DNA from 3 places in the Streptomyces durmitorensis genome. Region 3 is predicted to be linked to each of the others. Evidence: riboswitches for the same ligand, from Rfam matches in the RefSeq annotation. Region 3 holds a riboswitch; each other region holds the start of a gene.
What was found. A riboswitch is a leader RNA that binds a small molecule or an ion and turns the genes downstream of it on or off. The one in region 3 is predicted to bind cyclic di-AMP.
Positions count from the first base shown of each region.

Region 1: it holds a riboswitch for cyclic di-AMP, as region 3 does, so the genes downstream of both, M4V62_RS12215 (M23 family metallopeptidase) here and M4V62_RS17895 (C40 family peptidase) in region 3, are expected to answer to the same signal.
Region 2: it holds a riboswitch for cyclic di-AMP, as region 3 does, so the genes downstream of both, M4V62_RS25065 (transglycosylase family protein) here and M4V62_RS17895 (C40 family peptidase) in region 3, are expected to answer to the same signal.

Region 1 is NZ_CP097289.1:2,753,193-2,757,933, forward strand. It holds gene M4V62_RS12205 (HPr family phosphocarrier protein) at 36-317, shown strand; gene M4V62_RS12210 (GntR family transcriptional regulator) at 476-1,186, opposite strand; gene M4V62_RS12215 (M23 family metallopeptidase) at 1,402-2,202, opposite strand; cyclic di-AMP (ydaO/yuaA leader) riboswitch at 2,215-2,378, opposite strand; gene M4V62_RS12220 (M16 family metallopeptidase) at 2,588-3,973, opposite strand; gene M4V62_RS12225 (M16 family metallopeptidase) at 3,970-4,741, opposite strand, start outside.
Region 2 is NZ_CP097289.1:5,580,648-5,585,388, forward strand. It holds gene M4V62_RS25055 (cytochrome P450 family protein) at 1-1,055, shown strand, start outside; gene M4V62_RS25060 (LysM peptidoglycan-binding domain-containing protein) at 1,192-2,184, shown strand; cyclic di-AMP (ydaO/yuaA leader) riboswitch at 2,366-2,557, shown strand; gene M4V62_RS25065 (transglycosylase family protein) at 2,561-3,271, shown strand; gene eno (phosphopyruvate hydratase) at 3,538-4,741, shown strand, end outside.
Region 3 is NZ_CP097289.1:4,027,062-4,031,802, reverse strand. It holds gene M4V62_RS17905 (C40 family peptidase) at 1-435, opposite strand, end outside; gene M4V62_RS17900 (hypothetical protein) at 756-1,109, shown strand; gene M4V62_RS17895 (C40 family peptidase) at 1,187-2,395, opposite strand; cyclic di-AMP (ydaO/yuaA leader) riboswitch at 2,404-2,560, opposite strand; gene M4V62_RS17890 (ATP-dependent DNA helicase) at 2,803-4,741, shown strand, end outside.

The DNA of each region.
Region 1 (4,741 bases), 1.3 Mb from region 3:
AGACAAGTGTGAAACACCTGGAAGGGCAGCAACACATGGCTGAGCGCCGCGTCAACGTCGGCTGGGCCGAGGGCCTCCACGCCCGACCCGCCTCCATCTTCGTCCGCGCGGCCACCGCCGCCGGCGTCCCCGTGACGATCGCCAAGGCTGACGGCAACCCCGTGAACGCCGGCTCCATGCTCGCCGTGCTCGGCCTGGGCGCGCAGGGCGGCGAGGAGATCGTCCTCGCCTCCGACGCCGAGGGCGCGGACGCCGCTCTCGACCGTCTGGCGAAGCTGGTCGCGGACGGCCTCGAGGAACTCCCCGAGACCGTCTAGTAAAGACTGGCACTCATACGCCGAAGGGCCCGCCCGAATTAGGGGCGGGCCCTTCGGCGTTTCTGCTCACATTCAGCGAATATCCAGAACTCCCGCCACATTCGGGCAGCAGAAATAATCCCCCGCCGAATAACACTTCTTTGTATACGGCGCCTCTGTTAATGCCGGAGGCCCACCGTGTTTACGGCATGTTGCGAATCCCTCACACGATCACGGTCGCGATCGCGGCCCCGATCAGCTCGCGAAGGAGCGCGCAGCCGGTGCACGGCCGTCGACCGCTCCGTGTGGGCCGCGGTGAGCGACCTGGCCCGCTCCGCGTCCCCGCGCGCCACCGCGTCGACGATCGCGGCGTGCTCCGCCCAGGCCTCAACGGGGGCTGCCGACGTCTCGACCACGTACATCCAGGCGATCTTGTGCCGGAGCTGGGTGAGCAGCGCCGTGAGGCCGGGGCTGCCGGACGACTGGGCGAGCGTCTCGTGGAACCAGCCGCCCAGCGAGCGCAGATCCTCGCTCTGACCGCGCCTGGAGCGCTCCTGGCCCAACCTGACGAGGCCGCGCAGGACCTTCAGGTGAGCCTCCGTGCGGCGCTGTGCGGCGCGGGCGGCGCCCAGCGGCTCCAGGAGCGTGCGGATCTCCAGGAGGTCGGCCGCCTCCTGTTCGGTCGGCTCGGCGACGCACGCGCCCGCGTGCCGCCGTGTGACGACGAAGCCCTCGGCCTCCAGGGTGCGCAGTGCCTCGCGCACGGGGACGCGGGAGACCCCGTAGCGGCGGGCGAGCAGTTCCTCGGTGAGCCGGCCGCCCCGTTCGTAGACACCGGAGACGATGTCGTCCCGGATGGCCGTGCACACCGAGTGCGCGGGAATGCGCATGACCTGACCTCCGCCTTAATCCCCGCGAAACGCGGTCGATCGACGCCTTTTCAGTGACTCTATTGCAGAGCGGCTGAATTTCCGACGGTCGGCCGAAATCCATGGATACTTTTGGCCAAAGGCGAGGCGGGAACGGCGAAAGCCCCGGCTCTCGACGAGCCGGGGCTTTCGGTGAATCAGGTGCGCTTCGTGCGACCGCCTGGGTCCGGACCGGATCAGACGTTGACGTCGTGCGAGCGGAGGTAGGCGATCGGGTCGATGTCCGTGCCGTAGTCCTCGCCGGTGCGGGCCTCGAAGTGCAGGTGCGGGCCGCTGGAGTTGCCCGTGGAGCCGGAGAGGCCTATCTGCTGGCCCGGAGTGACCGCCTGGCCGACGGTGACACCGAGGGACGACATGTGGCCGTACTGGGTGTACGTGCCGTCGTTCATCTTGATGACCACGTTGTTGCCGTAGGCGCCGCCCCAGCCGGCCTCGACGACGGTGCCGGAGCCGACCGCGTGGACCGAGGTGCCGGACGCGGCGTGGAAGTCGATGCCGGTGTGGCTGCCGGAGGACCACATGGCGCCGCCGGTCTGGTAGCCCGTGGAGACGTACGAGCCGGCGATCGGGGAGACGTAGCTGTTGAGGCGCTTGCGCTCGGCCTCGCGAGCGGCGCGCTCCTTGGCCTCGCGCTCCTTCTTGGCCTTGGCCTTCGCCTCGGCCTCCGCCTTGCGCTTGGCCTCCTCGGCCTTCTTCTTGGCGGCCTCTTCGGCCTTCTTGGCGGCTGCGGCGTCGTCGGCGGCCTGCTGCTGGGCCGCGGCCTGCGCGTCGATGCTCTGGGCGAGCGTGTCGCCGACGGAGATCGCCTGGGTGAGGCCGGTGTGCTCAAGGGCCGCGTCGTCGGCGGCGAGCGCCGGAGCGGCCAGGCCTCCGATGACACCGGTGGTGGTGAGGGCTGCGACGCCCGCCACGTTCGCGGTGGTACGCGTGAGGCGGCTCGGGCGACGGTGCTTCCCGGTGGCACGGGTGAACGCCATGAAGCGGCTGATCCTTTCCTTCCTTCTCGCCTACCGGGTTAGCTGACGGGTTCGGAGCAGGAAGGTCTCCTACGAGTCCCTCGCCTTGCGGCAAGGTGCCCGATTCACCCCAAGGGGACATGTGGGTCCCCGGCTCCCCTGGCTCGCGCCGTACGGGGACTCGGCGATGACTGTCCGGTGCCGCGGGTGCGGCGTACTGCATGACGAACAGCCGGACCGAACGCTAAGCGGGGCATCTTTCAATCGACAAACGGATCAACACTTTTGTAGCGCACGCCACAGGTCAGACACGTAACCTCCATACCAATTCGGACATATGAGGACCCCAGGGGCCGATTTCGGCCCCTGGGGTCCCGATATGTCCTGACTGTCACTCAGGCCGCACTCAGCCCGTGACCACACTCACTTCACCGATGCCGAGCGCCCTGACGGGCTCCTCGATCTGCGCGGCGTCACCGACGAGCACCGTCACCAGCCGGTCCACGGGGAAGGCACTCACCACGGCGGCGGTGGCCTCCACGGTGCCGGTCGCGGCCAACTGGCGGTAGAGCTGCGCCTGGAAGTCGTCCGGCAGGTGCTGCTCGACCTGGTCGGCGAGCGTGGCCGCGACGGACGCCGCCATCTCGTACTTGAGCGGGGCCACGCCCACCAGGTTCTGCACGGCGACATCGCGCTCGGCGTCCGTGAGGCCGTCGGCGGCGAGGGTGCGCAGGACCTTCCACAGGTCGTCGAGGGCCGGGCCCGTGGACTCCGTGTCCACGGAGCCGCTGATGGCGAGCATCGCGGCGCCCGTGCCGTCCGGGGCGGACCGCAGGACCTGGGCGAAAGACCGCACTCCGTAGGTGTATCCCTTCTCCTCGCGCAGGACGCGGTCCAGGCGCGAGGTGAGGGTGCCACCCAGGCAGTACGTGCCGAGCACCTGCGCGGGCCAGACGCGGTCGTGCCGGTCCGGTCCCACGCGGCCGATGAGCAGCTGCGTCTGGACGGCGCCGGGGCGGTCCACGATGACGACACGCCCGGTGTCGTCGGCGGTCACCGGGGGCACCGGGCGCGGCTCGGCCGTGCCACCTGTCCAGGCGCCGACGGTGTCGGCCAGGACGGCGTCCAGGTCGACGCCGGTCAGGTCGCCCACGACGACGGCGGTCGCCGTGGCGGGACGCACATGCTTCTCGTAGAAGGTGCGCACCGCCGCCGAGTCGATGGCCGTGACCGTCTCCTCGGTGCCCTGGCGGGGGCGCGACATGCGCGAGGTGGCCGGGAACAGCTGCCGGGAGAGTTCCTTGGCGGCGCGGCGCGCCGGGTTGGCGGCCTCGTGCGGGATCTCGTCCAGGCGGTTGCGTACGAGGCGTTCGATCTCGCTGTCCGCGAAGGCGGGGGCGCGCAGGGCGTCGGAGAGCAGGCCGAGCGCCTTCGGGAGGCGGGAGACCGGGACTTCGAGGGAGACGCGGACGCCGGGGTGGTCGGCGTGCGCGTCCATGCTGGCGCCGCAGCGGTCGAGTTCGGCGGCGAAGTCCTCGGCGGAGTGCTTGTCGGTGCCTTCGTTGAAGGCCCTCGCCATGATCGTGGCGACGCCGTCGAGGCCGGCGGGCTCGGCGTCGAGCGGCGCCTCCAGGTGGATCTCCACGGCGACGACCTGCTGGCCGGGGCGGTGGCAGCGCAGCACGGTGAGGCCGTTGTCCAGGGTGGCGCGCTCGGGCGCGGGGAAGGCCCACGGCCGTGCGGTGCCCGCCTGGGGCTGCGGGTGGAACTGCATCGTTGCGGCCTCGGTCACTTCGCCGCCTCCTCTTCGTCCTCGTCGGTGGCTTCGGCACCGGCTGTGGCGGCTGAGTCGTCGATGGGCTCGTACACGAGCACCGCGCGGTTGTCGGGGCGCAGGCGGGCCGCCGCGGCCGCCTTGACCTCTTCCGCGGTGACGTCGAGCACGCGCCCGACGGCGGTGAGGGCGAGCTGCGGGTCGCCGAACAGGACGGCGTACCGGCACAGTTCGTCCGCGCGTCCCGCCACCGTGGAGAGCCGGTCGAGCCACTCGCGCTCCAGCTGTGCCTGGGCGCGCTCCATCTCCTCGGCGGTGGGGCCCTCTTCCGCGAAGCGGGCGAGCTCCTCGTCGACGGCCGCCTCGATGACGGGGACCTCGACGTCGCCGGACGTCTTCACGTCGAGCCAGCCGAGCGAGGGCGCTCCGGCCAGGCGCAGCAGGCCGAACCCGGCCGCCACCGCGGTGCGGTCGCGGCGCACGAGGCGGTTGTAGAGCCGGGAGGACTCGCCGCTGCCGAGGACCGTGAGCGCCAGGTCGGCCGCGTCGCACGCGCGCGTGCCGTCCTCCGGGAGGCGGTAGGCGGCCATCAGGGCGCGGGCCGGGACCTCTTCCTCGACGACCTCGCGCAGCTCCTTGCCGATCGTGTCGGGCAGCGAGCCGTCGCGCGGCGGCTGCTTGCCGTCGTGCGAGGGGATGGACCCGAAGTACTTCTCGACCCAGGCGAGGGTCTCCTGCGGGTCGATGTCGCCGACGACCGACAGGACCGCGTTGTTGGGCGCGTAG
Region 2 (4,741 bases), 1.6 Mb from region 3:
AGAGCAAGACCGGCATCCCGGGCGAACGCAGCGCGAACCTGATGACGCACCTGCTCAACATCGACCCGCCGGACCACACCCGCCTGCGCCGCCTCGTCTCCAAGGCCTTCACGCCCCGCCGTATCGCCGAATTCGCGCCCCGCGTCCAGGAGTTGACCGACCGGCTCATCGACCAGTTCGCGGAGAAGGGGGAAGCCGACCTCATCCACGACTTCGCCTTCCCCCTCCCCATCTACGCCATCTGCGACCTGCTCGGCGTGCCCCGCGAGGACCAGGACGACTTCCGTGACTGGGCGGGGATGATGATCCGCCACGGCGGAGGGCCCAGGGGCGGTGTCGCCCGGTCGGTGAAGAAGATGCGCGGGTACCTCGCCGAGCTGATCCACCGCAAGCGCCTCGAACCCGGCGACGACCTCATCTCCGGGCTCATCCGCGCCTCGGACCACGGTGAGCACCTCACCGAGAACGAGGCCGCCGCGATGGCCTTCATCCTTCTCTTCGCCGGGTTCGAGACCACCGTCAATCTCATCGGCAACGGCACCTACGCCCTCCTCACCCACCCCGAGCAGCGCGAGCGGCTCCAGGGCTCCCTCAGGGACGGCGACACCGGCCTCCTGGAGACCGGTCTTGAGGAGCTCCTCCGCTTCGACGGTCCCGTCGAACTCGCCACGTGGCGGTTCGCCACCGAGCCGCTGACCATCGGAGGGGAGGACATCGCCGCCGGCGACCCCGTCCTCGTCGTCCTCGCCGCCGCCGATCGTGACCCCGAACGCTTCGACCGGCCGGACACGCTCGACCTCTCCCGGCGCGACAACCAACACCTCGGCTACGGCCATGGCATTCATTACTGTCTCGGTGCGCCGCTCGCCCGGCTCGAAGGGCAGGCCGCCCTCGCGACTCTTCTGCGGCGCCTCCCTGACCTGCGACTCGCGGTGGAACCTGGTGATTTGAGATGGCGCGGCGGGCTCATCATGCGCGGACTCCGCACGCTGCCCGTGGAGTTCACACCCGCACAGCAGAGCAAAGATTCGACCCCGGAAACGACGTTTAGCTGACGGACCGTCAAGACTGTGACTTTCACGTGATCTCCGCTGCATCGACTTGTGACAAGCGTTCGACTGCCGCTACGTTCACCGACGACTCGGCATCCCGTGCCGCAGTCGTCGCTCCAGTCACGCGAAAGGCAACCGCATGATCTCCGGCAATGGTCGTCACCGACGCCCCCGCCAGGCCCCGGCCCTGATCGTCGCGGCAGGAGTCGCAGGATCGGCCATCGCCATCCCGCTGCTCGGCGCCACCAGTGCGAGCGCGGCGGACACCGCCACGTGGGACAAGCTCGCGGAGTGCGAGAGCGGCGGATCCTGGAGCGCGGACGCCGGCAACGGCTACTACGGCGGGCTCCAGCTCTCGCAGCAGGTCTGGGAGGAGTACGGCGGCCTCGACTTCGCGCCGAGCGCCGACCAGGCCAGCCGTTCGCAGCAGATCTCCGTCGCCGAGAAGGTTCTTGACGACCAGGGGATCAGCGCCTGGCCCAGCTGCGCGCCGATCGCCGGTCTCACCCAGGACGGCGCCGCCGCCGACGTCGACCCCGGCGCCCCGATCACCACGGTGCCGTCGGACGAGCCGTCGGAGTCGACCGAGCCCGGTGACGGTGAGTCGGCCGAGACGGGCGAGCCGAGTGCGTCGCCGAGCGAGTCGGCCGATCCCTCGGACGACACCAAGTCTTCGGACAAGCCCTCGGCGAAGCCTTCCGAGAAGCCCGACGCCGACGACGAGACGCGAGACAAGAATCACGACGAGTCGGGTGAGCCGGGCAAGTCGGGTGAGTCGGATGAGTCCGGCGACTCGGGCAAGTCCGGTCAGAACGACGAGGCTTCACCCGCCCCCGGCACCCCCGCCGGTGAGGGTGAGGGCCGCCACCGCGGCGGCAGCGCGGACGACAAGGCCTCCGACGGCGCCACCCGCGAGGGTTCGGGCCGGCACGCGTCCCGTGGCGACGAGCGTCAGAAGGACGGCTCCGACGGGACGTACACGGTCCGCTCCGGAGACAGCCTCTGGGGCATCGCGGACGACCTCGACGTGAAGGGCGGGTGGGCCGAGCTGTACGAGGAGAACGAGAAGTCGGTCGGCTCCGACCCCGATCTCATCCTTCCCGGTCAGAGCCTCGATTTGGGCGAAAAGTAGGGGTAGTTGGCGAGTCGCTTTGCGCTTGATGTCCCAATTGGCGCAAGTGAGAGATGGGTCTCAGAAGCCCTGATCGTCTTTGAGTTTCGGCCGATCGCATGTCTACGGTCGTGACCGCTCGCCACAGCGGGCCCCGCCGGTCGGTACGCCGAGTCCTGCCAACGGCCGTTCGGGAACAGTCGTCGCGTAAGCGCCGTAGGCAGGAGCGGGGGAACCAAGGTTTCCGCCGGGCCCGGCCGTTCAGCATCGCGAGAGCGATGCGAAGAGACGGACGGGAACGGCTAGGGGTTAAGCCGCGCTCAGGAAGCGCGGCCGGGCAACTTCATCGGCCCGAACCCGACAGCTCACCTCGCAGGCGTCGGTGAGGGGATCACTCATGCTGTTTTCCAGCAAGGGCAAGCACCGCCGCCCGTCCAAGGCCACCCGTGTCGCCACGCTCGCCGGCGTCACCGGTGTAGCGGTCGCCGCCCCGCTGATGGCGGCCGGCTCGGCCTCCGCCGCGACCAACTCCGAGTGGGACGCCGTCGCCCAGTGCGAGTCGGGCGGCAACTGGTCCATCAACACCGGCAACGGCTACACGGGCGGACTGCAGTTCTCGTCCTCCACCTGGGCCGCGTACGGCGGTACGAAGTACGCGCCCACCGCCGACAAGGCCTCCAAGGCCCAGCAGATCGAGATCGGCGAGAAGGTCCTCGCGGGTCAGGGCAAGGGTGCCTGGCCGAGCTGCGGCGTCGGCCTCTCGGGCGCCTCCAACGAGGGTGGCGGTGCGCAGGAGAGCGCCCCGCAGCAGACCCAGCCCCAGGAGCAGCCGAAGAGCCAGCCCAGCGCCCAGACCGAGCAGCCGCAGCAGGCCGCTCCGAAGGCCGAGGCCCCCAAGACCGAGTCCAAGAAGACCGTCGAGACCCCGACCGGCAAGAAGGTCAAGAAGGGCGACGGCGAGTACAAGGTCAAGAAGGGTGACACCCTCTCCAAGATCGCCGAGGCGAAGGACGTCAAGGGCGGCTGGCACAAGGTGTACAAGCTCAACGGCGACATCATCGACAACGCCGACATGATCTACCCGGGCCAGCAGCTCCACCTCAGCTAAGCGCTGAGAGCTGAGCGGCGGCGCTTCGGCGGAGGCGCCGCCCGCCCACCCCCGTCCCCACGGGTCCACCCCGTCCCGGTGCGCGTATCCCCCGTACGCACCGGGGCGGGGTTCTTTTTTGTCCGCACCGCTTTGTTCCGTTCGGAAACTTTTTGCTCTCGGTTTGTCCACAGGACGGTCGCTCGGCTGGCTGTTGCCCGGGAGCCGGTTAGGCTCGTGTCCGCGAGGCCAACGCCCCGCGTACCCGCGTCACATCCCAGAAGGAGATGCTCGTGCCGTCCATCGACGTCGTCGTAGCCCGGGAAATCCTGGACTCCCGAGGCAACCCCACGGTCGAGGTCGAGGTCGGCCTCGACGACGGCAGCACGGGTCGTGCCGCCGTTCCGTCCGGTGCTTCCACCGGTGCTTTCGAGGCCATCGAACTCCGTGACGGTGACCCCAACCGTTACCAGGGCAAGGGCGTGGAGAAGGCCGTCCTCGCCGTCATCGAGCAGATCGGCCCGGAGCTCGTCGGGTACGACGCGACCGAGCAGCGCCTGATCGACCAGGCGATGTTCGACCTCGACGCCACCGACAACAAGGGCTCGCTCGGCGCCAACGCCATCCTCGGCGTCTCGCTCGCCGTCGCGCACGCCGCGTCGGAGGCCTCCGACCTCCCGCTCTTCCGCTACCTCGGCGGCCCGAACGCGCACCTGCTGCCCGTTCCGATGATGAACATCCTGAACGGCGGGTCGCACGCCGACTCGAACGTCGACATCCAGGAGTTCATGATCGCGCCGATCGGCGCCGAGTCGTTCTCCGAGGCCCTGCGCTGGGGCACCGAGGTCTACCACACGCTGAAGAAGGTCCTGAAGGACAAGGGCCTCTCCACCGGCCTGGGCGACGAGGGCGGCTTCGCCCCGAACCTGGACTCCAACCGCGCCGCGCTCGACCTCATCCTCGAGGCCATCAAGCAGGCCGGTTACGTCCCCGGCGAGCAGGTCGCGCTCGCGCTCGACGTCGCCGCGTCCGAGTTCTACAAGGACGGCAAGTACGAGTTCGAGGGCAAGTCCCGCTCGGCCGCCGAGATGACCGAGTACTACGAGGAGCTCGTCGCCGCGTACCCGCTCGTCTCCATCGAGGACCCGCTGTTCGAGGACGACTGGGCCGGCTGGAACGTCATCACCGAGAAGCTCGGCGAGAAGGTCCAGCTCGTGGGCGACGACCTGTTCGTCACCAACCCGGAGCGCCTGGCCCGTGGCATCGAGGAGAAGTCGGCCAACGCCCTCCTGGTGAAGGTCAACCAGATCGGTTCGCTGACCGAGACCCTCGACGCCGTCGAGATGGCCCAGCGCAGCGGCTTCAAGTGCATGATGTCGCACCGCTCCGGTGAGACCGAGGACGTCACCATCGCCGACCTCGCCGTCGCCACCAACTGCGGCCAGATCAAGACCGGCGCCCCGGCCCGCTCCGAGCGCGTCGCCAAGTACA
Region 3 (4,741 bases):
GGCCTGGCGGCTGTCCGCCCGGTCGGCGAGCGCGGCGCGCTCGAGGTACTGGTCGGGGTCGGAGGAGAGCGCGAGCTGGACGGCCGGGTCGATGCCGCCGCTGCGGTACTGCGCGGCGGCGATCGAACCGAGGCCCTCGCGCGCCGAGTTGAGCTTCTCCGTCTTGCGGGCCGCCTCGTCGCGCAGCTCGCCCAGTGACTTCTCGGCGTTCTGGGCCTTCTCCTTGGCGCCGTTGTACTTCTCGGTGGCGATCTCCGCCTCGCGGTAGAGCGCGTCGACCTTGGACTTCACCTCGGCCGGGCTGAGCCGCGGGTCGGCGTGTCCCGTCCCGTCGAAGGCGGTGGCTGTCGCGGCCCCGGCGAGGGCGATGGTGGCGGCGGTGCGGGCCGTATGGCCACTGAGCGAGCGCTGTTTGGGCTTGCGGTGCGCTGCCACGAAGGGGGCTCCTTAAGGTTCCGGCGGCGGCCCGCACAGGGGGAGCGGACCGCCGCCGGATTCTCGGCGGTGGTGTCCGACTGCCGCCCCTGGTCCGGGCGGCGGTGGGGAGCCGGGCACCTGACGAAGGACGCTAAACCTGGCCGTCACGGGTTGGTGACGGAATGTGCGCAACTGACGGAAGTGTTCTGGAAGGTGACCGTATGTGACTGCGTCATCCGCCAGGCCGCACGTCCTTCACGTGCGCGCGTGACCGATGCGGCGCTTGTGGCCCACCTGGCTACGGAGTGGTGATAAGGCCCCGGCTAGGCTCCGGAACCATGGACGTTCTCACCCATCTCTTCGTCGGCCTGCACATCATCGGCATCGCCTCCCTCCTGGGCGGCTTCCTGACTCAGATGAAGCAGATGGGCCAGGGCACGGCCCGCTTCAACCCGGCGATGCTGCACGGCGCGCTGACGATGCTCGTCACGGGCGTCATCCTGGTGGGTCTCAATCAGGCGGACGACAACCCGGTCAACAACCTCAAGATCGGCATCAAGATGGCCGTGCTGATCGTGATCCTCGCGCTGGTCTATGTGAAACGGGACGAGGAGAAGGTGGACAAGGCGATGTTCGGCGCCGTCGGGCTGCTGACCGTCGTGAACATCTTCATCGCGGTGCTGTGGACCTGAGTCGCCCCGCAGACAGAAACGGCCCTCCACGCGCGCGTGGAGGGCCGTTTTCTTGTGTGTGGTGTCTTGTGTGACGGTTACGCGGGCCGCACCACGCTGTGGATCGGCATGTAGTAGATCGACTCGACGCGGACGTTCGCGCCCGGCTTCGGGGCGTGGATCATCTTGCCGTCGCCGATGTAGATGCCCACGTGGCTGATGTCGTCGTAGAAGAAGACCAGGTCACCCGGCTTGGCGTCGGCGGTCTTCACGGTCGTGCCGACCTTCACCTGGTCCCACGTCGTACGCGGCAGGGAGATCCCCGCGGCCTTCCACGCGTCCTGGGTGAGCCCGGAGCAGTCGTAGGAGTCGGGGCCGGTGGCGCCCCACACGTACGGCTTGCCGATCTGGGCCTCCGCGAAGTTGATGACCTTCGCGGCCTTCGTCGCGTAACCGCTGTCCGTGTCGCCGGAGCCGGAGCCGGAACCCGTGCCGGATCCGGAGCCGGTGTCGGAACCGGAGCCGGAGTCCGGGGTCTCCTTGTTCTGCTCGCGCTCCTTGGCCGCCGCCTCTTCCGCCGCCTTGCGCTTGGCCTCCGCCTCGGCCTCCTGCTTGCGGGCCAGCTCGGCGGCCTTGCGCTTGGCCGCTTCTTCCTTCTTCTTCTCGATCGCCGCGAGCCGCGCCTTCTCCTCGGCGGTCAGCTCCGAGAGCATCGTGCGCGCCTGGCCCAGCTTCTTCTGGACGGTCTGCTTGCTCGTCCTGAGATCGTCACGCGAGTCGCTCAGCGTCTCCAGGCTCTTGGCGGCCTTGGTGCGCTGCTTCGTCGCCGAGGCCTGCTCGGTCTGATAGTCGTCGACCGCCTTCTTCTGGCGCGCGGTCAGCCGGTCCGACAGGTGATTCTGGTCGAAGTACCCCTGCGGGTCGTCGGCGAGCATCATCGTGGCGGTCTCGGAGACGGCGCCGGTGCGGTACTGGGCGGCGGCGAACGAGCCCAGCTCCTGGCGGGCCTCGTTCAGCTTGTCGGTGCGCTTGGCCACGTCGTCGAGAAGGGTGTCGACCTTCTTGCGCTGCTTGTCGGTGCGCTCCTTGGCCGAGTTGTACTTCTGCGTGGCCACGCCCGCCTGGTGGTAGAGGTCGTCGACCTTTTTCTGGACCTCTTCGAGGCTGGGCTTCTGCGGCGCGGACGGTGCGGCTTGCGCGCTCTGTGACAGGAGGGCCACGGAGGTGAGGGCCGCCGTCGTGATGCCGAGGGCGGGAGTGGCGCGTAGGCCGGTCATGCGGGTCCGCGGCTTGCGGTGCGACGCCAAGGGAGGCGACTCCTTCCGTAGACCGCCTACCGGGTTAGCTGTCGGGTTCGGGCGGATGGTTCCGGAAGGTTGCCCTACAGTCCCGTACTTCGTACGGGACCGATTCACCCCAAGTTCATGGTGGGTCCCCGGCTCCGAGGAGATCGAACTCGGCGGAGGCCACCCGTTCCCGGCGGGGTTCGCCGGTGGGAGTACGAGCGGCCCGCGGAGCACGCTAGCCAACTCGTGTGGTCCGTGTGAAGGTTGATGTTCGATATGCCCGATACATTTTCGTTACTTTACGAAGCTCTTGACGCGGGCACGCCGTGCCATGGCGGAGCGTGACCATGCGCGCTCGGGGCGTAGGCATGTGACGTGGCCGGAACCCGGGGCGGGTTGTCAGTGGGGCCGCCTAGACTCGGGAGGCGATGAGCAGCCTCTTTGATGACAGCTTCCTGGCGGACCTCAAGCCCTCGCGGGCTTCGGAGGAGGAGCACCCGCCGCCGCCCGAGGACAGTGCCCCGGAGTCCATTCCGGATGATCTGTTCGACGGGAAGTTCGACGCGCCCGCACCCCGGGACGCGCACTATCGCGGCGGCGCCCCGCGCCCCGTGATCGACCCGGCGGCCCTGCTCGACGGGCTGAACGAGAACCAGCGCGCGGCCGTCGTGCACGCGGACTCCCCGCTGCTCATCGTCGCCGGCGCGGGCTCGGGCAAGACCCGGGTCCTCACGCACCGCATCGCGTATCTCCTGGCCGAGCGGCACGTGCACCCGGGGCAGATCCTGGCGATCACGTTCACGAACAAGGCCGCGGGCGAGATGAAGGAGCGCGTCGAGCAGCTCGTGGGGCCGCGGGCCAACGCGATGTGGGTGTCGACGTTCCACAGCGCGTGCGTGCGGATACTGCGCCGCGAGTCGAAGACGATCGGCTTCACCTCCTCCTTCTCGATCTACGACGCCGCCGACTCCAAGCGCCTGATGGCACTGGTCTGCCGCGACCTGGACATCGACCCGAAGAAGTTCCCGCCGAAGTCCTTCAGCGCCAAGATCTCGAACCTGAAGAACGAACTGATCGACGAGGAGACCTTCGCGGGACAGGCCGCCGACGGCTTCGAGCGGACGCTCGCCCAGGCGTACGCGATGTACCAGTCGCGCCTGCGCGAGGCGAACGCCCTCGACTTCGACGACCTGATCATGACGACGGTCAACATGTTCCGCGCGTTCCCGGACGTCGCCGAGCACTACCGCCGCCGCTTCCGGCACGTGATGGTCGACGAGTACCAGGACACGAACCACGCCCAGTACGCCCTGGTGCGCGAGCTGGTTGGCCCCTCCGGGGGTGAGGGCGACGACCCCGCCGAGCTGTGCGTCGTGGGTGACGCGGACCAGTCGATCTACGCCTTCCGCGGCGCCACGATCCGCAACATCCTCCAGTTCGAGGAGGACTACCCGAACGCGACGACGATCCTCCTGGAGCAGAACTACCGCTCCACGCAGACGATCCTGACCGCGGCCAACGCCGTCATCGAGCGCAACGAAAGCCGCCGCCCCAAGAACCTGTGGACCAACGCGGGCGCGGGCGCGGGCATCACCGGCTATGTGGCCGACACCGAGCACGACGAGGCGCAGTTCGTCGCCGACGAGATCGACCGGCTCACCGACGCGGGCGACGCGAAGGCGGGCGACGTCGCGATCTTCTACCGGACGAACGCGCAGTCCCGTGTCTTCGAAGAGATCTTCATCCGCGTCGGCCTGCCGTACAAGGTCGTCGGCGGCGTCCGCTTCTACGAGCGCAAGGAGGTCCGGGACGTCCTCGCGTATCTGCGCGTGCTCGCCAACCCCGAGGACTCCGTCCCGCTGCGGCGCATTCTCAACGTACCCAAGAGGGGTATTGGCGACCGCGCGGAGGCGATGATCGACGCGCTCTCGCAGCGCGAGAAGATCTCCTTCCCGCAGGCTCTGAAGCGCGTCGACGAGGCGTACGGAATGGCCGCGCGCTCGGCGAACGCCGTCAAGCGGTTCAACGTGCTGATGGAGGAGCTGCGGACCGTCGTCGAGTCCGGCGCGGGCCCCGCCGTCGTCCTGGAGGCCGTGCTCGAACGGACCGGGTATCTCGCCGAGTTGCAGGCCTCCACCGACCCGCAGGACGAGACGCGCATCGAGAACCTCCAGGAACTCGCCGCCGTGGCACTGGAGTTCGAGCACGACAACGGAGAAGCCGCACAAGCCGGTGAAGGCGGCGAAGGACAAGGCGAAGGACAAGGCGAAGGGGAGGCGGAAGGCGGAGAGGACGCGGGCGCGGGCACAGGCGTGTCGGGCACGCTCTCCGAGTTCCTGGAGCGGGTCGCGCTCGTCGCCGACTCGG